Regions from separate parts of the Rhizobium sp. CB2179 genome, predicted to be linked through region 1. Evidence: riboswitches for the same ligand, from Rfam matches in the RefSeq annotation. Region 1 holds a riboswitch; the other holds the start of a gene.
The links. Region 1 has a riboswitch for cobalamin ahead of cobU (bifunctional adenosylcobinamide kinase/adenosylcobinamide-phosphate guanylyltransferase). Riboswitches for the same ligand answer to the same signal wherever they lie in the genome.
Positions count from the first base shown of each region.

Region 2: another riboswitch for cobalamin. It lies ahead of nrdH (glutaredoxin-like protein NrdH); the one in region 1 lies ahead of cobU (bifunctional adenosylcobinamide kinase/adenosylcobinamide-phosphate guanylyltransferase).

Region 1 covers NZ_CM172781.1:2,337,278-2,344,627, forward strand. Annotated here, with positions in the region: gene cobN (cobaltochelatase subunit CobN) at 1-2,043, opposite strand, end outside; gene cobW (cobalamin biosynthesis protein CobW) at 2,048-3,097, opposite strand; gene cobU (bifunctional adenosylcobinamide kinase/adenosylcobinamide-phosphate guanylyltransferase) at 3,102-3,611, opposite strand; cobalamin riboswitch at 3,989-4,385, opposite strand; gene AC244Q_RS11685 (chloride channel protein) at 4,645-6,435, shown strand; partial or broken gene AC244Q_RS11690 (adenylate/guanylate cyclase domain-containing protein) at 6,464-7,350, opposite strand, start outside.
Region 2 covers NZ_CM172781.1:4,001,398-4,008,747, forward strand. Annotated here, with positions in the region: gene nrdE (class 1b ribonucleoside-diphosphate reductase subunit alpha) at 1-776, opposite strand, end outside; gene nrdI (class Ib ribonucleoside-diphosphate reductase assembly flavoprotein NrdI) at 815-1,228, opposite strand; gene nrdH (glutaredoxin-like protein NrdH) at 1,238-1,459, opposite strand; cobalamin riboswitch at 1,741-1,966, opposite strand; gene AC244Q_RS19770 (heavy metal translocating P-type ATPase) at 2,209-4,476, opposite strand; gene AC244Q_RS19775 (MerR family transcriptional regulator) at 4,548-4,970, shown strand; gene AC244Q_RS19780 (TIGR03862 family flavoprotein) at 5,040-6,248, shown strand; gene msrB (peptide-methionine (R)-S-oxide reductase MsrB) at 6,289-6,774, opposite strand; gene AC244Q_RS19790 (helix-turn-helix domain-containing protein) at 6,983-7,350, shown strand, end outside.

The sequences.
Region 1 (7,350 bases):
GTCGATGATGACGGCGGCAGTGCGGCGCTTGGCCTGCGTGCCCTCGCCCGGATCGTTGACGATAAAGGGATAGAGATGCGGCAGCGGCCCGAGGATCGCCTCGGGATAACAGCTTTCAGACAACGCCAGCGCCTTGCCGGGCAGCCATTCGAGATTGCCGTGTTTGCCCATATGGATGACGGCATGGGCACCGAACTCGCGGCGCAGGAAAGCATAGAAGGCGAGATAACCGTGCGGCGGCACGAGATCCGGCGAATGATAACTTTCCTTCGGATCGATATTATAGCCGCGCGCCGGCTGGATGCCGACAAGCACCTCGTCGAAACGGGCAAAAGGCAGGGCGAAGACGCCCTCGCGAAAATACGGATCGTCTTGCGGATTGCCCCAGCGGGCTCTCACCTCATCTTGAATCTTATCGGGAAGAGATTCCAGGAAGCTGTTGTACAGACTCAGAGAAAGCGTCTCGCGGATGATCTTTCCGTCATGACCGGAATTGGTCGGCCCTTCCATCAGGTGGCGGATCAGCGCGTCGCCATCGGCCGGAATGTCAGCGACCGGATAACCCGCCGCCCGCATGGCGCGAAGCACCTCGATGGTGCCGGCCGGCGTATCCAAGCCGACGCCGTTGCCAAGTCGGCCGTCCCGGTTCGGGTAGTTCGCCATGACGAGCGCGATGCGCCGGTCGCGCGCCGATGTCTTCCGCAGCCGCGCCCAATTGGCGGCAAGCTCCGCCGTATAGCGCACCCGGCCGGCATCGGCCTGGCTGGCGACGATATTCGTCTCGACCAGCGCATCGTAGCGCGCCGCCGTCTTGAAGGAGACCGCCCGCGCCAGCACCCGGCCATCCACCTCGGGAAGCGCCACGTTCATGCCGAGATCGCGCGCCGACAGGCCTTGCGAGGACGCCGCCCATGCCTCCCTCGACGAGGCCGACAGGATCGCCTGCAGCACGATCGCCTCACTCGCCTCCAGCACCGTCGCCTGCCGGTCCGCACCCGGTGCGGAGACGGCAAAACCCGTCGTATTGATGACGACATCAGGTTTCAGTGCCGAAAACACGCTTTCGAGAATGCCTGTCGAGACAGGATCCTTGAGGCTGTAGGCAAAGACCGGCAGCGGCCGGAGGCCGAGTGTCATCAGCGCTTCGATCAGAGCTTCGATCGGCCCGGTCTCGCCGCTTTGGACGAGCGCGCGGTAGAAGCTGATGGCGACGATGGGTTGCGATCCTGCGTCTGCCGCCGAGTTCGGGATACCCCCCTCAGTCCTGCCTGACATCTCCCCCACAAGGGGGGAGATCAGGGATGAGAGGTCTCGCTCCATCTCCCTGACCGAAGATGCGGCATCCTCAAACGTTTCTTTTGCGAGAAGCCCACGCGACTTGCCGATCTCCCCCCTTGTGGGGGAGATGTCCGGCAGGACAGAGGGGGGTGCCACATCCAAAGACATCTGTGAAGGTGTCGCCAGAACCCGCCGCCACTCTTCAACCCCAATCAGCCCCCGCCCCGGCCACCAGATGCCGGCCTTCATCAAAGGCACGGCCGGCGCCGGCTTCTCGGCACCCGACAACATCGCCCCGGCATAATCGAGAAAGGCCCGCGCATTGGCGTCGCCGCCCTCGATCAGATAGGCCCACAACGCGTTGAGATCATCGAGACCGACATTGGAAAACGGCACCAGCCCCGCATCCGGCCTGGCATCGCCCGGCAGCACCGCGATCAGCGCAGCGGCGCGCGCTGCCGCTGCATGCAGCGCCTCCAGCGCATAGTGGAAATAGCTGGCGCCGCCGAGCGCACGCACGATGATCAGCTTCGCATGCCGCACCGTGCGCTCGACATAGGTATCGACAGACATCGGGTGCTTGAGGCTCATCAGGCTTGCGAGCCGGAGCGAAGGCCCCGCCCCGCGATCGCGATGGGCGGCCGCGATCGCGGCAAGCTCGCTGTCCGCCGCCGACAGGAACAGGATATCGCCCGGCGTCTGCCCGAGGTCGATTGCCTCCTCGCCGTCGCTGATCGTTCCCTGCTGGGCCAGAAGCAGATGCATCGGTCTATGCCAGCGCTGCGATCGCTGCCCTCACCGCACCCTGGTCCATTTCGTGCAGGCCGATAACGACAAGGCGCGTAGCGCGCTTTTCGCTCGCGCCCCAGGCGCGGTCGAAATAATGGTCGATCCGGCTGCCGACGGCCTGGAGCTGCAGGCGCATCGGCTTGCCCGAGACATCGACAAAACCCTTGAGGCGCAGCACGTCATGGGCAGCAATGATGCTCTTCAGCGCTTCGACGAAGCCGGCGGGATCGGCAATGGGTCCGAGATCGACGACGAAGCTGTCGAATTCATCATGGTCGTGCGGCGCACCGTCTTCATGCTCCAGCTCGTGATGCGACTTGCGATTGGCGACATCGTCCTCCGTGCCGACGCCGAGGCCGAGCAGGATGCCGGCCGACACCTCGCCGTTCCTCGCCTCGATCATCACGGGCTTGCGCACCGTGCGGGAGGCGACCTCGTCTCGCACCCTGATAAGCCCTGCAGCATCGATCAGGTCGGTCTTGTTGAGCACGATGAGGTCGGCACAGGTCAGTTGATCCTCGAACAGCTCCTCGATCGGGCTTTCGTGATCGAGCGATTCATCCTCGGCGCGGCGCGCATCGACGGCATCATGGTCGTCGGCGAAGCGGCCGGCGGCAACAGCGGCGCTGTCGACCACCGTGATCACACCGTCGACGGTCACCTGGGTACGAATGTCGGGCCAGTTGAAGGCGGCGACCAGCGGCTGCGGCAGGGCAAGGCCAGAAGTCTCGATGACGATATGGTCGGGCCGCTGTTCGCGCTCGAGCAGCTTGGTCATCGTCGGAATGAAATCGTCCGCAACGGTGCAGCAGATGCAGCCGTTGGTCAGCTCGATGATGTCGTCCTCGGTGCAATTCTCCGCACCGCAGCCCTTCAGCACGTCGCCGTCGACGCCGAGATCGCCGAATTCGTTGATGATCAACGCAATCTTCTTACCGCCGGCATTGGTGAGCAGGTTGCGGATCATCGTGGTCTTGCCGGCGCCGAGAAACCCGGTGATGACGGTTGCGGGAATCTTCTGCTGGTTCATGGACTTAACCCTTCATTTTCAGCGACAGACCTGCCGCGATGAAATAAACTTCGGCGGCCTTCGCCGCGATCGATTGGTGCAAGCGGCCGGCATGATCGCGAAAATCCCGCGCCATGCGATTGTCGGGCACGATGCCGAGACCGACCTCGTTGGAAACGAAAACGAGCCGCGCCTTCGCGCCGAGCAGAAAATCGGCAAGTGCGGCAAATTCCGCCGCCATGTTCCGCTCCTCCATCATCAGATTGGTGACCCAGAGCGTCAGGCAATCGATCAACACGATGCGCCCTTCGCCATCGATGGCGGCGAGCTTGCCGACGAGGTCGAGCGGCTCTTCATGCGTCGTCCAGGACGGACCGCGATCGGCCTTGTGTTGCGTGATGCGCGCCTGCATCTCCTCGTCCCAGGCACGGCCGGTGGCAAGGTAGTGGCGATCGAGGCCACTTGCCGTCACGAGGTCTTCGGCGAAGCGGGATTTGCCGGAACGTGCGCCGCCGAGGATGAAGGTGGCAGTCATGCTCAAACGCCTCTCAGGGAGAGTGCGTAGCCGTGGCTTGTTCCGAGTGCACCTTTCTCGGCTACTGAGGGTGTGACACCCCCCTCTGTCCTGCCGGACATCTCCCCCACAAGGGGAGAGATTGAATCGCCGAGAGCTTTTCTCCAAACAATTGATGTGGGACGACGGTCGTGCTGCTTGCCGATCTCCCTCCTTGTGGGGGAGATGTCCGGCAGGACAGAGGGGGGGATCCAGCATTCGACATAAACGGCCGAAAGCACACCTCTTGCAGCACTGCTTGGAGGCGTCGCGCGCGCCGCACCAGGCCGCGCCGAATTCAATCGTTCAGCCAAGACAACCTCCGTGCTGGCAACGGGCATAGTGCCCAGGTGTGGGCTTCTCGCCCGGCACGCATGGCAGGTCTCCTGGCTCGCGGTTATCGGCCGCGATCGGGGCAGACCGGAAACCGGTCGCCCTGATCGTGCCAGCGGATCATCCTCGCCTTCCCGGCTGCATCAGTGAAAAGGTGGACGATTCGTAGACTTGAGAGGCGTCCGACCCCGGTTGATCACCATGCATATCCAGTGGCTTTCCCGGCATGTCGCCCATCCCGCCCGCCCGCACGATTGCAGGCTCCGAGCCGGAAGGGCTTGATGCCGGATGGAAGACCCTGACCGCTCTACAGTCGCGGGGTCGGCTGTGATGAAGGCGCCCGGCTTGGGTCCGCCCCGTCACATTCCCTTTTCATCCAGAAGGGCGTAACACCGATCCGGAACCATCCGTTATGTCAGGATGGTCAGTCGACCATCCGTTATCGGGATGGTTAGGCAAGCGCAGGGGTGAAGTCAACCGGCCTTGGCGGCCGCTCGATCACCGGCTACGAGGCGTTGCCACGCCAACACGACTTACTCTACCTAAAATATCGTCTTTTATCAGAGACTTACGTCATAAATATTTATCCCGCGCGCCGGCTTTTCGCCGCAATTGCGTCGCAAGCGGAGTGCCCGACCATCTCCGCCCTTGACCGGGCCTCTCCCCGCCTAGTTGTCTAGCCATGCTTATGAAATTGGATCGGCGCCGTTTCCGCGCGCTGCGTGTTTTCTTCGATCCGGGACGCCTGCGGGCGCTGACCCGGCGTAGCGAGGTCGGCCTGTCGCTAGCGGGCGCCGTTGTCGGCATCATCTCGGGTCTTGCCGTCACCGGCATGAGCTACGTCTCCAATGAGCTGCATCAACTGGTCTTCGGCATCGCCGACAGCGAACGACTGAGCTCGTCCGAGATCGAGAATAAGATGCTGCTGCTCACCGCCCCCGTCATCGGCGGCGCCCTGCTTGGCCTGTTGCTCCTGGTGCTGGCGAAACGGCGCAAGAAACCGATGGTCGACCCGATCGAGGCCAATGCGCTGCATGGCGGCCGCCTGTCCCTGACCGACAGCATCATCGTTGCCGTGCAGAACCTGATCTCCAACGGTTTCGGCGCCTCGGTCGGCCTGGAGGCCGGCTATACCCAGCTTGCCGCCGGCCTCGCCTCGAAATTCGGCCTGAAGCTGCAGCTTCGCCGCTCGGACCTGCGCACCCTCGTTGGCTGCGGCGCGGCGGGTGCCATCGCCGCCGCCTTCAACGCGCCGCTGACCGGTGCTTTCTATGCCTTCGAGCTGATCATCGGCACCTATACGATCGTCTCGCTGACGCCTGTCGTCGTCTCCGCCCTTGTCTCCACCCTGATCGCAAGGCTGCTTGCCGGCAGCGATTTCACCATCGATATCGGCAGCTTCGGCTCGGTCGTGCCGGCCGACTATATCCCGGCGCTGCTGCTCGGTGCTTTCTGCGCTGGCGTCGGCATCCTGATCATGCAGGGCGTCGCCTTTGTCGAAGAACTGGCGCGCAAGAGTTCGATCGCCCCACCCTTCCGCCCGGCACTCGGTGGCATCATCGTCGGGCTCTTGGCGATGATCTCGCCGCAGGTGCTCTCGGCCGGCCACGGCGCGCTGCATCTCAACCTTTCCCGTGAGGTGGCAATCCCGACACTGATCGGCCTCTTCCTGTTGAAATCCTTCGCCTCGGCGATCTCGATCGGCTCCGGCTTCAGGGGCGGCCTGTTTTTCGCCTCTCTGTTCATGGGCGCCCTGCTCGGCAAACTCTTCGCCTATTGCGGCCCCTATTTCGCCGATGCGACGCTGACGCCTGTCATCTACGCCGTGGTCGGCATGAGTTCGCTTGCCGTCGCCGTCATCGGCGGTCCATTGACCATGACGTTCCTGGCGCTCGAAATCACCGGCGATTTCCCGATCACGGCGCTGGTGCTCGCTGCCGTCATCACCTCCTCGCTCGTCGTGCGCTCGACCTTCGGCTACTCCTTCGCCACATGGCGATTCCATCTGCGCGGCGAAAGCATCCGCAGCGCCCATGATGTCGGCTGGATCCGCAACCTGACGGTCGACAAGCTGATGCGCGCCGACGTCAAGACGGCAAGGGCCGGCATCTCGCTGGAGGAATTCAAGCAGGCCTTCCCGATCGGCTCGACCCAGCGCGTCATCCTCGTCGAGGAGAGCGACAAATATGCGGGCCTCGTGCTGGTGCCGGAGATCTATGCCAACCCGACCGACGCCCAGGACGAGGGCAAGACGCTTGCCGATTTCATCCACTACCGCAACGATTTCCTGCAGCCGCAGATGAATGCCAGGCAGGCGGCGGCGATCTTCGACAAGAGCGAAAGCGAAGCGCTCGCCGTCGTCAACAACCTGATCGAACGCAAGGTGATCGGCCAGCTCAGCGAAAGCTATACGCTGCGCCGCTACAGCGAAGAACTCGACCGCCGCCGCCGCGAGGTCTCAGGCGAGATCTGATCCGTCGTCGCGCCATCGGATCGACGCTTCAGGATACGGCGTCGGCGAGCTTGAACACGTTTACCGCTTTCGAAACCCCGCGCAACTCGAAGGATCCCAGACATTCGTTGGCGACGGCGCAGGTGACGGCGAAGCTTTCCGACATCAGAAGGTGATGTCCGAGCGTGCTGCAGAGTTTTTCGAGGCGCGAAGCCTCGTTGACGGCGCTGCCGATCACCGTGAAATCAAGCCTGCCGCGTGCGCCGATATTTCCGTAGAAGACCTCGCCGAGATGCAGCACGACATCGACGCCGATGTCAGGACCTCCATCATTCCTCCGCTGACCATTCAGCACCTTGTTGGCTTCCAGAATATTCTTTGCGGAAGCCAGTGCAGCCATGCAGGCCTTTTGCGGATCTTCAGCATCGGTCGGAAAGATCGCCAGCACGCTATCGCCCATGAACTTGAGTATCTCGCCCGAATTTTCCTCGACATGCCAGCCGATCAGCTCGAAATGTTCATTCAGAAACCCGGCGATTTCGCCCGGCTGATAAACCTCGGTCAGCGCCGTGAAGTTTCTCAGGTCCGCAAGCAGGATCGCAGCATTGATCGCCCCTCCCTTTCCCCTCTGAATATCGCCTGCAAGGATGCGTGCACTTGTCTTGGCGCCTGTATAGACGGCGAGGATATCCGATGCGGTTTTCGTTGCCGCGATACGATAACAAGCCAGCCCCAGCGCCGGGAAGAGCTTCGCGACGATCGCCAGTTGATCATCAGAAAATCCGCCCGGCCTGTCGCTTGTGAGAGACAGACTGACTCCGCGTAGCGCAGCCTCCTTCGGGAACTCCAGCAGGCTGACCAGATGATCCGTGCCGCCGCTATGCGCGAATTCCGCAAGCTGCGGGTAGTCATCGACACCCTCACCCTTGGCGATGT
Region 2 (7,350 bases), 1.7 Mb from region 1:
TTCTCGTCGGCATTTTCGCGCTTGGTGTCGAGAAAGCGCATGATGTCGGGGTGATGGGCATTGAGATAGACGGCCCCCGCGCCCTGCCGTGCGCCGAGCTGGTTGGCATAGGAAAAACTGTCTTCGAGCAGCTTCATGACAGGGATGATGCCCGAGGACTGGTTCTCGATATGCTTGATCGGCGCGCCTGCCTCGCGGATATTCGTCAGCGACAGCGCCACGCCGCCGCCGCGCTTCGACAATTGCAGCGCCGAATTGATCGACCGGCCGATCGATTCCATATTGTCCTCGACGCGCAGCAGGAAGCAGGAAACCAGTTCGCCGCGCTGCTTCTTACCGGCATTGAGGAAGGTCGGCGTCGCCGGCTGGAAGCGGCCGGAAATGATCTCGTCGACCATGTCGCGGGCAAGGCTCTCGTCGCCGCGCGCCAAGGCCAGGGCCACCATGCAGATGCGGTCCTCATAGCGCTCGAGATAGCGCTTTCCGTCGAAGGTCTTCAGCGTATAGCTGGTGTAATATTTGAAGGCGCCGAGGAAGGTCGGGAAACGGAACTTCTTGGCATAGGCCTGGTCGAACAGATCCCGCACGAAATTGAAGGAATACTGGTCGAGAACCTCCTGCTCGTAATAGCCCTCGGTCACGAGGTAATCGAGCTTTTCCCGGAGATTGTGAAAGAACACCGTGTTCTGGTTCACATGCTGCAGGAAATACTGCTTGGCCGCCATTCGATCCTTGTCGAGCTGGATCCGCCCCTGATCGTCATAGAGGTTCAGCATCGCATTCAGCGCGTGGTAGTCGAGCGTTTCCGCTGCTTTCAAAGGGCGTTCGAGAATTCCCGTGTCCAAAACCGTTCCATTCCGTGTTTGACGTTGGCGACATCCGCTTCTGTGCCCAGCAGTTCGAACCTGTAGAGGTAAGGCACCTGGCACTTCTTTGAGATCACGTCGCCGGCGAGCCCGTATGTTTCGCCGAAATTGCTGTTGCCCGCGGCAATCACGCCGCGGATGTGTCCTCGGTTTTCCGTATCGTTGAGGAAACGGATCACCTGCTTGGGAACGGCGCCCTTGCCGCCGTCGCCGCTATAGGTCGGCACGATCAGCACGAAGGGTTCGCGGATATGGAACGCGTCTGCGCCATTTGGCGGAATGCGCGCCGCGCGCAGTCCGAGCTTGGCGACGAACCGATGGGTGTTCTCGGACCGGCTGGAATAATAGACGATCAGAGCCATCGCCTTTCCTCAGGAAAGTGCGCTGATCATGTCGGGACGGAAGCCGGCCCAATGCTGCTCGCCGGCGATGACGACGGGCGCCTGCATGTAGCCGAGGCTGCGGACCCGATCGAGCGCTTCGGCATTCTGCGAAATATCGACGATGTCATAATCGACGCCCAACCGGTCGAGGGCGCGGTAGGTGGCAGTGCATTGGACGCAGGCAGGCTTGCTGTAGACGGTGATGGTCATGATATTCCTCGTGACGACGCGATTGGGACGCAGGACATCGATCGGAAATCTCGCGATATCCGTCGAAAACACTCTGTATTTTGCAGCGATGCGGCTCGTTCAGCCGCTGGGCGTGATCCGCCCTCTACCTCTAGCGGGTGGCGGCCTGAACTGAGATACTGACATGACTTCACCCCGAAGTGGCTCAATGCGAAGGTTTCGGGGGCGGAGGCTCGGGCCTGCGAAACGCGATGCGGAGATTCCCCGCAGCCATGCAACGCGACCTTCCGGACACCCCGCCCGTGGACGTTTCGTTCGAGGCAGGTCTCCTGGCTCACGGGTCAAAGCACCCTGCCCCAGCCTTCCCGGAGCATCATGCTCCAGTGACCTGAAATCGGACAGTTGCTCGCCGCTTACAGTTGCGGGGGCAGCTCCGGCATTGCCGCGCCATGATGGCGAAACGCACCGTATTCCCGTCTTAGCCGCCGATCCTCACGAATCGACGGAACCTCGAACACTAGATATGGTACGCGAATCCAAATTCGCGTCAACGGATGGTTTGTGCATTGCGTTACGACAGGTTTGAAATCGCTACGTTCCTGTGAAAAACATGGCTAACGAAAGCTTAAAGAAAGCAGGCTGTGGAGAAAGTCCCGACGAGGAGAGCCTATCTATGGCCGGTCCCGCGATTTTCGATTCGAGATCGGGCCTGAATCGTCGATGGGACATCCCGCCGGTGACGAGCGCGGGAGGGATGAAGTCAGGAAAGTTTATATCTTTATTCGAAGCAGCCGCAGCGCGTTGATCGTCACCAGCACGGTGGCGCCGGTATCGGCGAGGATCGCCGGCCAGAGCCCGGTGATGCCGGCGATCGTCGTCACCAGGAACACCGCCTTCAGTCCGAGTGCGATGGTGATATTCTGCAGGATATTGCGCATCGTGCGTTTGGAAAGTTCGATCATCCGCGCCACGTCGCCGACACGTCCGTGCAGCACGGCGGCATCCGCCGTCTCCAGCGCCACATCGGTGCCGCCACCCATGGCAATGCCGATATCGGCGGCGGCCAGCGCCGGAGCATCGTTGATGCCGTCGCCGACCTTGGCGACGATGAAGCCTTGGCGCTTCAATTCGCCGACGACCCGCTGCTTGTCCTCCGGCATCATCTCGCCGCGCCAGTCGATGCCGAGCATGCCGGCAACGGCTGCTGCCGTCCGCTTGTTGTCGCCGGTCAGCATGATAGCCTTGACGCCTGCTGATTTGAGGGCAGCGAGCCCGGCCTCGGCATCCTGACGCGGCTCGTCGCGCATGGCGATAAGGCCGGCCACAACACCGTTGACGAGCAGCACCGACACGCTCTTGCCCTCGTCGTTCAACGCCGAGATGCGTGCATCCTGTTCAGCACTGAGCGTCCCGCGCTCGCGGGCGGCGGGCGGCGACAAGAGGTCCAGCGTCTCACCACCGACTTTGCCGCTGACGCCCTTGCCCGGCAGCGCTTCCAGCTCGAAGGCCGGCGGCACGGGAACGCCGTCCGCCTTGGCGCGGTTGAGGATCGCCAGCGCCAGCGGATGGCTGGAACCCTGTTCCAGCACCGCCGCGCGCGACAGCACCTGCGCCTCGGTCAGACCAAAGGAAATGATGTCAGTCACCTGAGGCTTGCCTTCCGTCAGCGTGCCTGTTTTGTCGAAGGCGACCATCGTCACCTTGCCGAGCGTCTCCAGCACCGCGCCGCCCTTCATCAGCAGCCCGCGCCGCGCACCGGATGAAAGCGAGGCAGCGATCGCCGCCGGCGTTGAGATGACGAGCGCGCAGGGGCAGCCGATCAAAAGGATCGCAAGGCCCTTATAGACCCATTCGCCCCATGGCCCTGCGAACAGCAGCGGCGGAACGACCGCAACCAGCGCTGCGACCACGACCACGCCGGGCGTGTAATAGCGCGAGAACCGATCGATGAAGCGCTCGGTCGGCGCCTTCGATTCCTGCGCCTCCTCCACCAGCTTGACGACGCGGGCGATGGTATTGTCGGCCGCGGCCGCCGTAACGCGAACCCTAAGCACCGCATCGCCATTCACCGTGCCGGCAAAAACGACGGCATCGACGCCCTTACGCACCGGCGTGCTCTCGCCCGTCACCGGCGCCTCGTCGATCGCGCTCTCGCCTGAGAGGATGATGCCGTCCGCCGAGATCCGATCGCCAGGACGAACCATGATGATGGCCCCGACCGAAAGGCTTTCCGCCGGCACCTCCCGTGTCTGCCCATTGTCTTCGAGCAGCGCGGTCTTCGGCACCAGCGCCGTCAGCGACTGGATGCTTTCGCGCGCCTTGCCCGCTGCCACCCCTTCCAGCAGCTCGCCAACGAGGAACAGGAACACAACGGTCGCCGCCTCTTCGCCGGCATTGATGATAACGGCGCCGACGGCGGCGATCGTCATCAGCATCTCGATCGAAAACGGTGTGCCTGAGAAGGCGGCCATGACGGCGCGCCGCGCGATCGGCACCAGCCCGATCAGCATGGCGACGATGAAGGCGTAGGACGCGATCGCCGGCACGAGATGGCCGACGGTGTAGGCGGCAACGAGTGCTCCACCCGAAAGGATGGTCAGCCGGCCCTTCCTGCTCTGCCACCAGGGACCGGCCATCGGCGCATGATCGTGCCCGTGCAACCCCTCGATTTCCTTCTCGCCATGATCGTGGGGATGGTCATGGCTATGACCTTCATGATCATGTACCGCATGATCGTCGTCATGGCCCGCGTGATCGCCGCAGCCATGTCCATGATCGTGACGATGCTGTGAGCCCTGAGTATGCGCAGGCGCAGCGTTTCCGGCAAGCGGCGCGACGGAATAGCCGAGCCCCGTCACCTTCTTCTCGATCACCTTGAGATCGCTGCTGCCATCGTGCCGCACGGTCATCGTGCCCGCCATCACCGAGACGGAAACATCGGCGACACCCGCCACGCGTCTGACCGCCGTATCGATCTTGGTTGCGCAGGCGGCGCAATCCATGCCGCCAACCCGGTATCGTGTCTCGCTCTCAGCCATCATCCGCTTCCTTGTCAAACAGAAGCATCTCTCCTACATCCTATAGCGACTAGAGGTGCAAGAGGAAAATCATGAAAAAGATCACCATTGGCGAAGCCGCGCGCCAAAGCGGCGTCAAGGTGCCGACGGTGCGCTATTATGAAAGCATTGGCCTGCTCGCCGCCCCGAGCCGCAGCGAGGGCAACCAGCGCTCCTTCGAGCCCGCCGATATCAGCCGTCTCGCTTTCATCCGCCACGCCCGCGAACTCGGTTTCGAGATCGACGCGATCCGCACGCTGCTCACCCTGCAGGACGATCCTCACCAGTCCTGCGCCTCGGCCGACGCCATCGCCAAGGCCCGCCTCATTGAGGTCGAGCAGCGCATCCGCAGCCTGATGGCGCTGAAGGCCGAGCTGGAAACCATGGTGGAAGGCTGCGGCCACGGCCGCGTCGACCAATGCCGCGTCATCGAAGTGCTCGCCGATCACGGCCAGTGCACGCATCCGCACCACTGATCTCTGCCCTTGCAGGCGATCCGCGCCCGCGCCAAAACTGAACGCAGATACAATCGGGCGAAGACATCAATGAACCAGAAGCGGATTGCGATCATCGGCGGCGGCCCGGCGGGTCTCGCGGCTGCCGAACTGCTTTCCCGTTCCGGTCATGCGGTGACGGTCTACGACGCCATGCCGACCTTTGCCCGCAAGTTCCTGCTGGCCGGCAAGTCCGGTCTCAACATTACCCATTCCGAGGATTATGCCCGTTTCACCACGCGCTTCGCCGCGGCTTCCGCCCGCCTGCGCCCCGCTCTTGATGCGTTTACCCCTGATGATATCAGGAATTGGGCAAGCGAGCTCGGGACGGAAACCTTCATCGGCTCGTCCGGCCGGGTTTTTCCGAAGGTGATGAAGGCCTCGCCTTTGCTGCGCGCCTGGCTCAGGCGGCTGGAGGCACAGGGCGCCACGCTGCGCACCCGCCACCGCTGGACCGGTTTTGCCGAAGACGGCTATGTTTTCGAAACGCCCGAAGGGCGCAGCATCGTCCATTGCGACGCGGCCCTGCTCGCGCTCGGCGGCGCAAGCTGGCCGCGCCTCGGCTCCGATGCTGCCTGGGTGCCTTGGCTGGTCGGCAGGGGTGTGGAAATTCACATTTTTCAACCCGCCAATTGCGGCTTCGTCGTCGGATGGAGCGGGAACTTCAGCGAGCGTTTCGCCGGCGAGCCGGTAAAATCGGTCACCGCAACATCCGAGGCCGGCACGTTTCCCGGCGAATTCGTCATCACCGAGAGCGGCATCGAGGGCAGCCTGATCTATGCCCACACCGCCAGCCTCCGCGATCGGCTGCTGATCCACGGCAGCGCTGCCCTGACGCTCGACCTTGCACCCGGCCGCACCATCGACAGGCTGAGCCGCGACCTTGCACGGCAGGACGCCAAATCAAGTTTTTCGAACCGCCTGCGCAAGGGCGCCGGCCTCGACGGCGTCAAGGCGGCGCTGCTGCGCGAACTCGCTCCCGAGCGCGACCGAACCGTTCCGGAGCGTCTCGCCGGCATGATCAAGGCCCTGCCGGTGCCGGTGATCGAAACCCGCCCGATCGCCGAAGCGATCTCCTCGGCCGGCGGCATCCGCTGGAGCAGCATCAACGACAGCTACATGTTGAAGGCACTGCCCGGCACCTTCGTCGCCGGTGAGATGCTCGACTGGGAAGCGCCGACCGGCGGCTATCTCCTCACCGCCTGCCTGGCGACCGGCCGGACGGCAGCCCGTGGTATCGAAGCCTGGTTGCAGCGCTAGGCGCAGGCAGTCATCAGCACCGCGTGAGATCATCCCTCAGTCAGGCCGAGGCCGGACGGAATGTCATGGCGAGCCCATTCATGCAGTAGCGAAGCCCGGTTGGCTTCGGGCCATCATCGAAGACATGGCCGAGATGCCCACCGCAGCGGCTGCAGTGCACGGCGTTGCGCACCATGCCGTAAGTCGTGTCGTTCGTGGTGCCGACGGCTTTTTCGAGCGGCGCCCAGAAGCTCGGCCAGCCGGTGCCGCTGTCGAATTTGGTGGTCGAGGAAAAGAGGTCCTGATCGCAGCCAGCGCAGACGAAATTGCCCTTTCGCTCCTCATGCAGCAAGGCACTGGTGAAGGGCTGTTCCGTCCCCGCCTGGCGCAGGATGACATATTGATCCGGCGTCAGCAGCTTGCGCCATTCCTCGTCGGTGTGGGTCACCGCAAACGTCTCGGCGGCGATCGCCTTGCCGGCTAAGTCCAAGTGAACCGCGAGCGCCCCAAAAGCGGCGCCCGTCAGCAACAATCGTCTGTTCAGCATGGTCGGATCTCCTCGTCTGGCAAACCTTGCTTCTGCAAAGAACTACGAGAAAGAGGGTCTTTTGTTACACCATGGCCACCCAAACACCGAAATGTGATTTCCGTCACTTTCGTCAGGAAGCGCCGCACGCTGACGCCCGCCAGCGCCGGCCGATTGCAAACCAGCCATTTTTCTATCAGAATGTGCTGAAATTCGATGGGAGGAGCCGATGCACGAACACTCAGCGCACGCCGAGCACGTCTACACATCTGCCCAGCGCGATTCTGCGGCGGCGAGTTCCCCTGTCGTCGCCTCATGGCGGCGGTGCATGACCATGCACCAGCTCGCCCCCGAGGACCAGCGGGCTCCACTGCGCCTGACCGACCAGGAATTCCGCCGCGCGCGCGAGCAGTCCGAACAGCTGATTGCCAGCGCCACGGAAGAGCTCGATCGTCTCTTTACCACCGTTGGCAGGGCCGGCTGCTGCCTGCTTCTGACCGACAAGAACGGCATCGCGCTGGAACGCCGGGGCGCTGCCGGAGACGACAAGGAATTCCGCGAACTCGGCCTCTGGACCGGCTCGGTCTGGACCGAGGC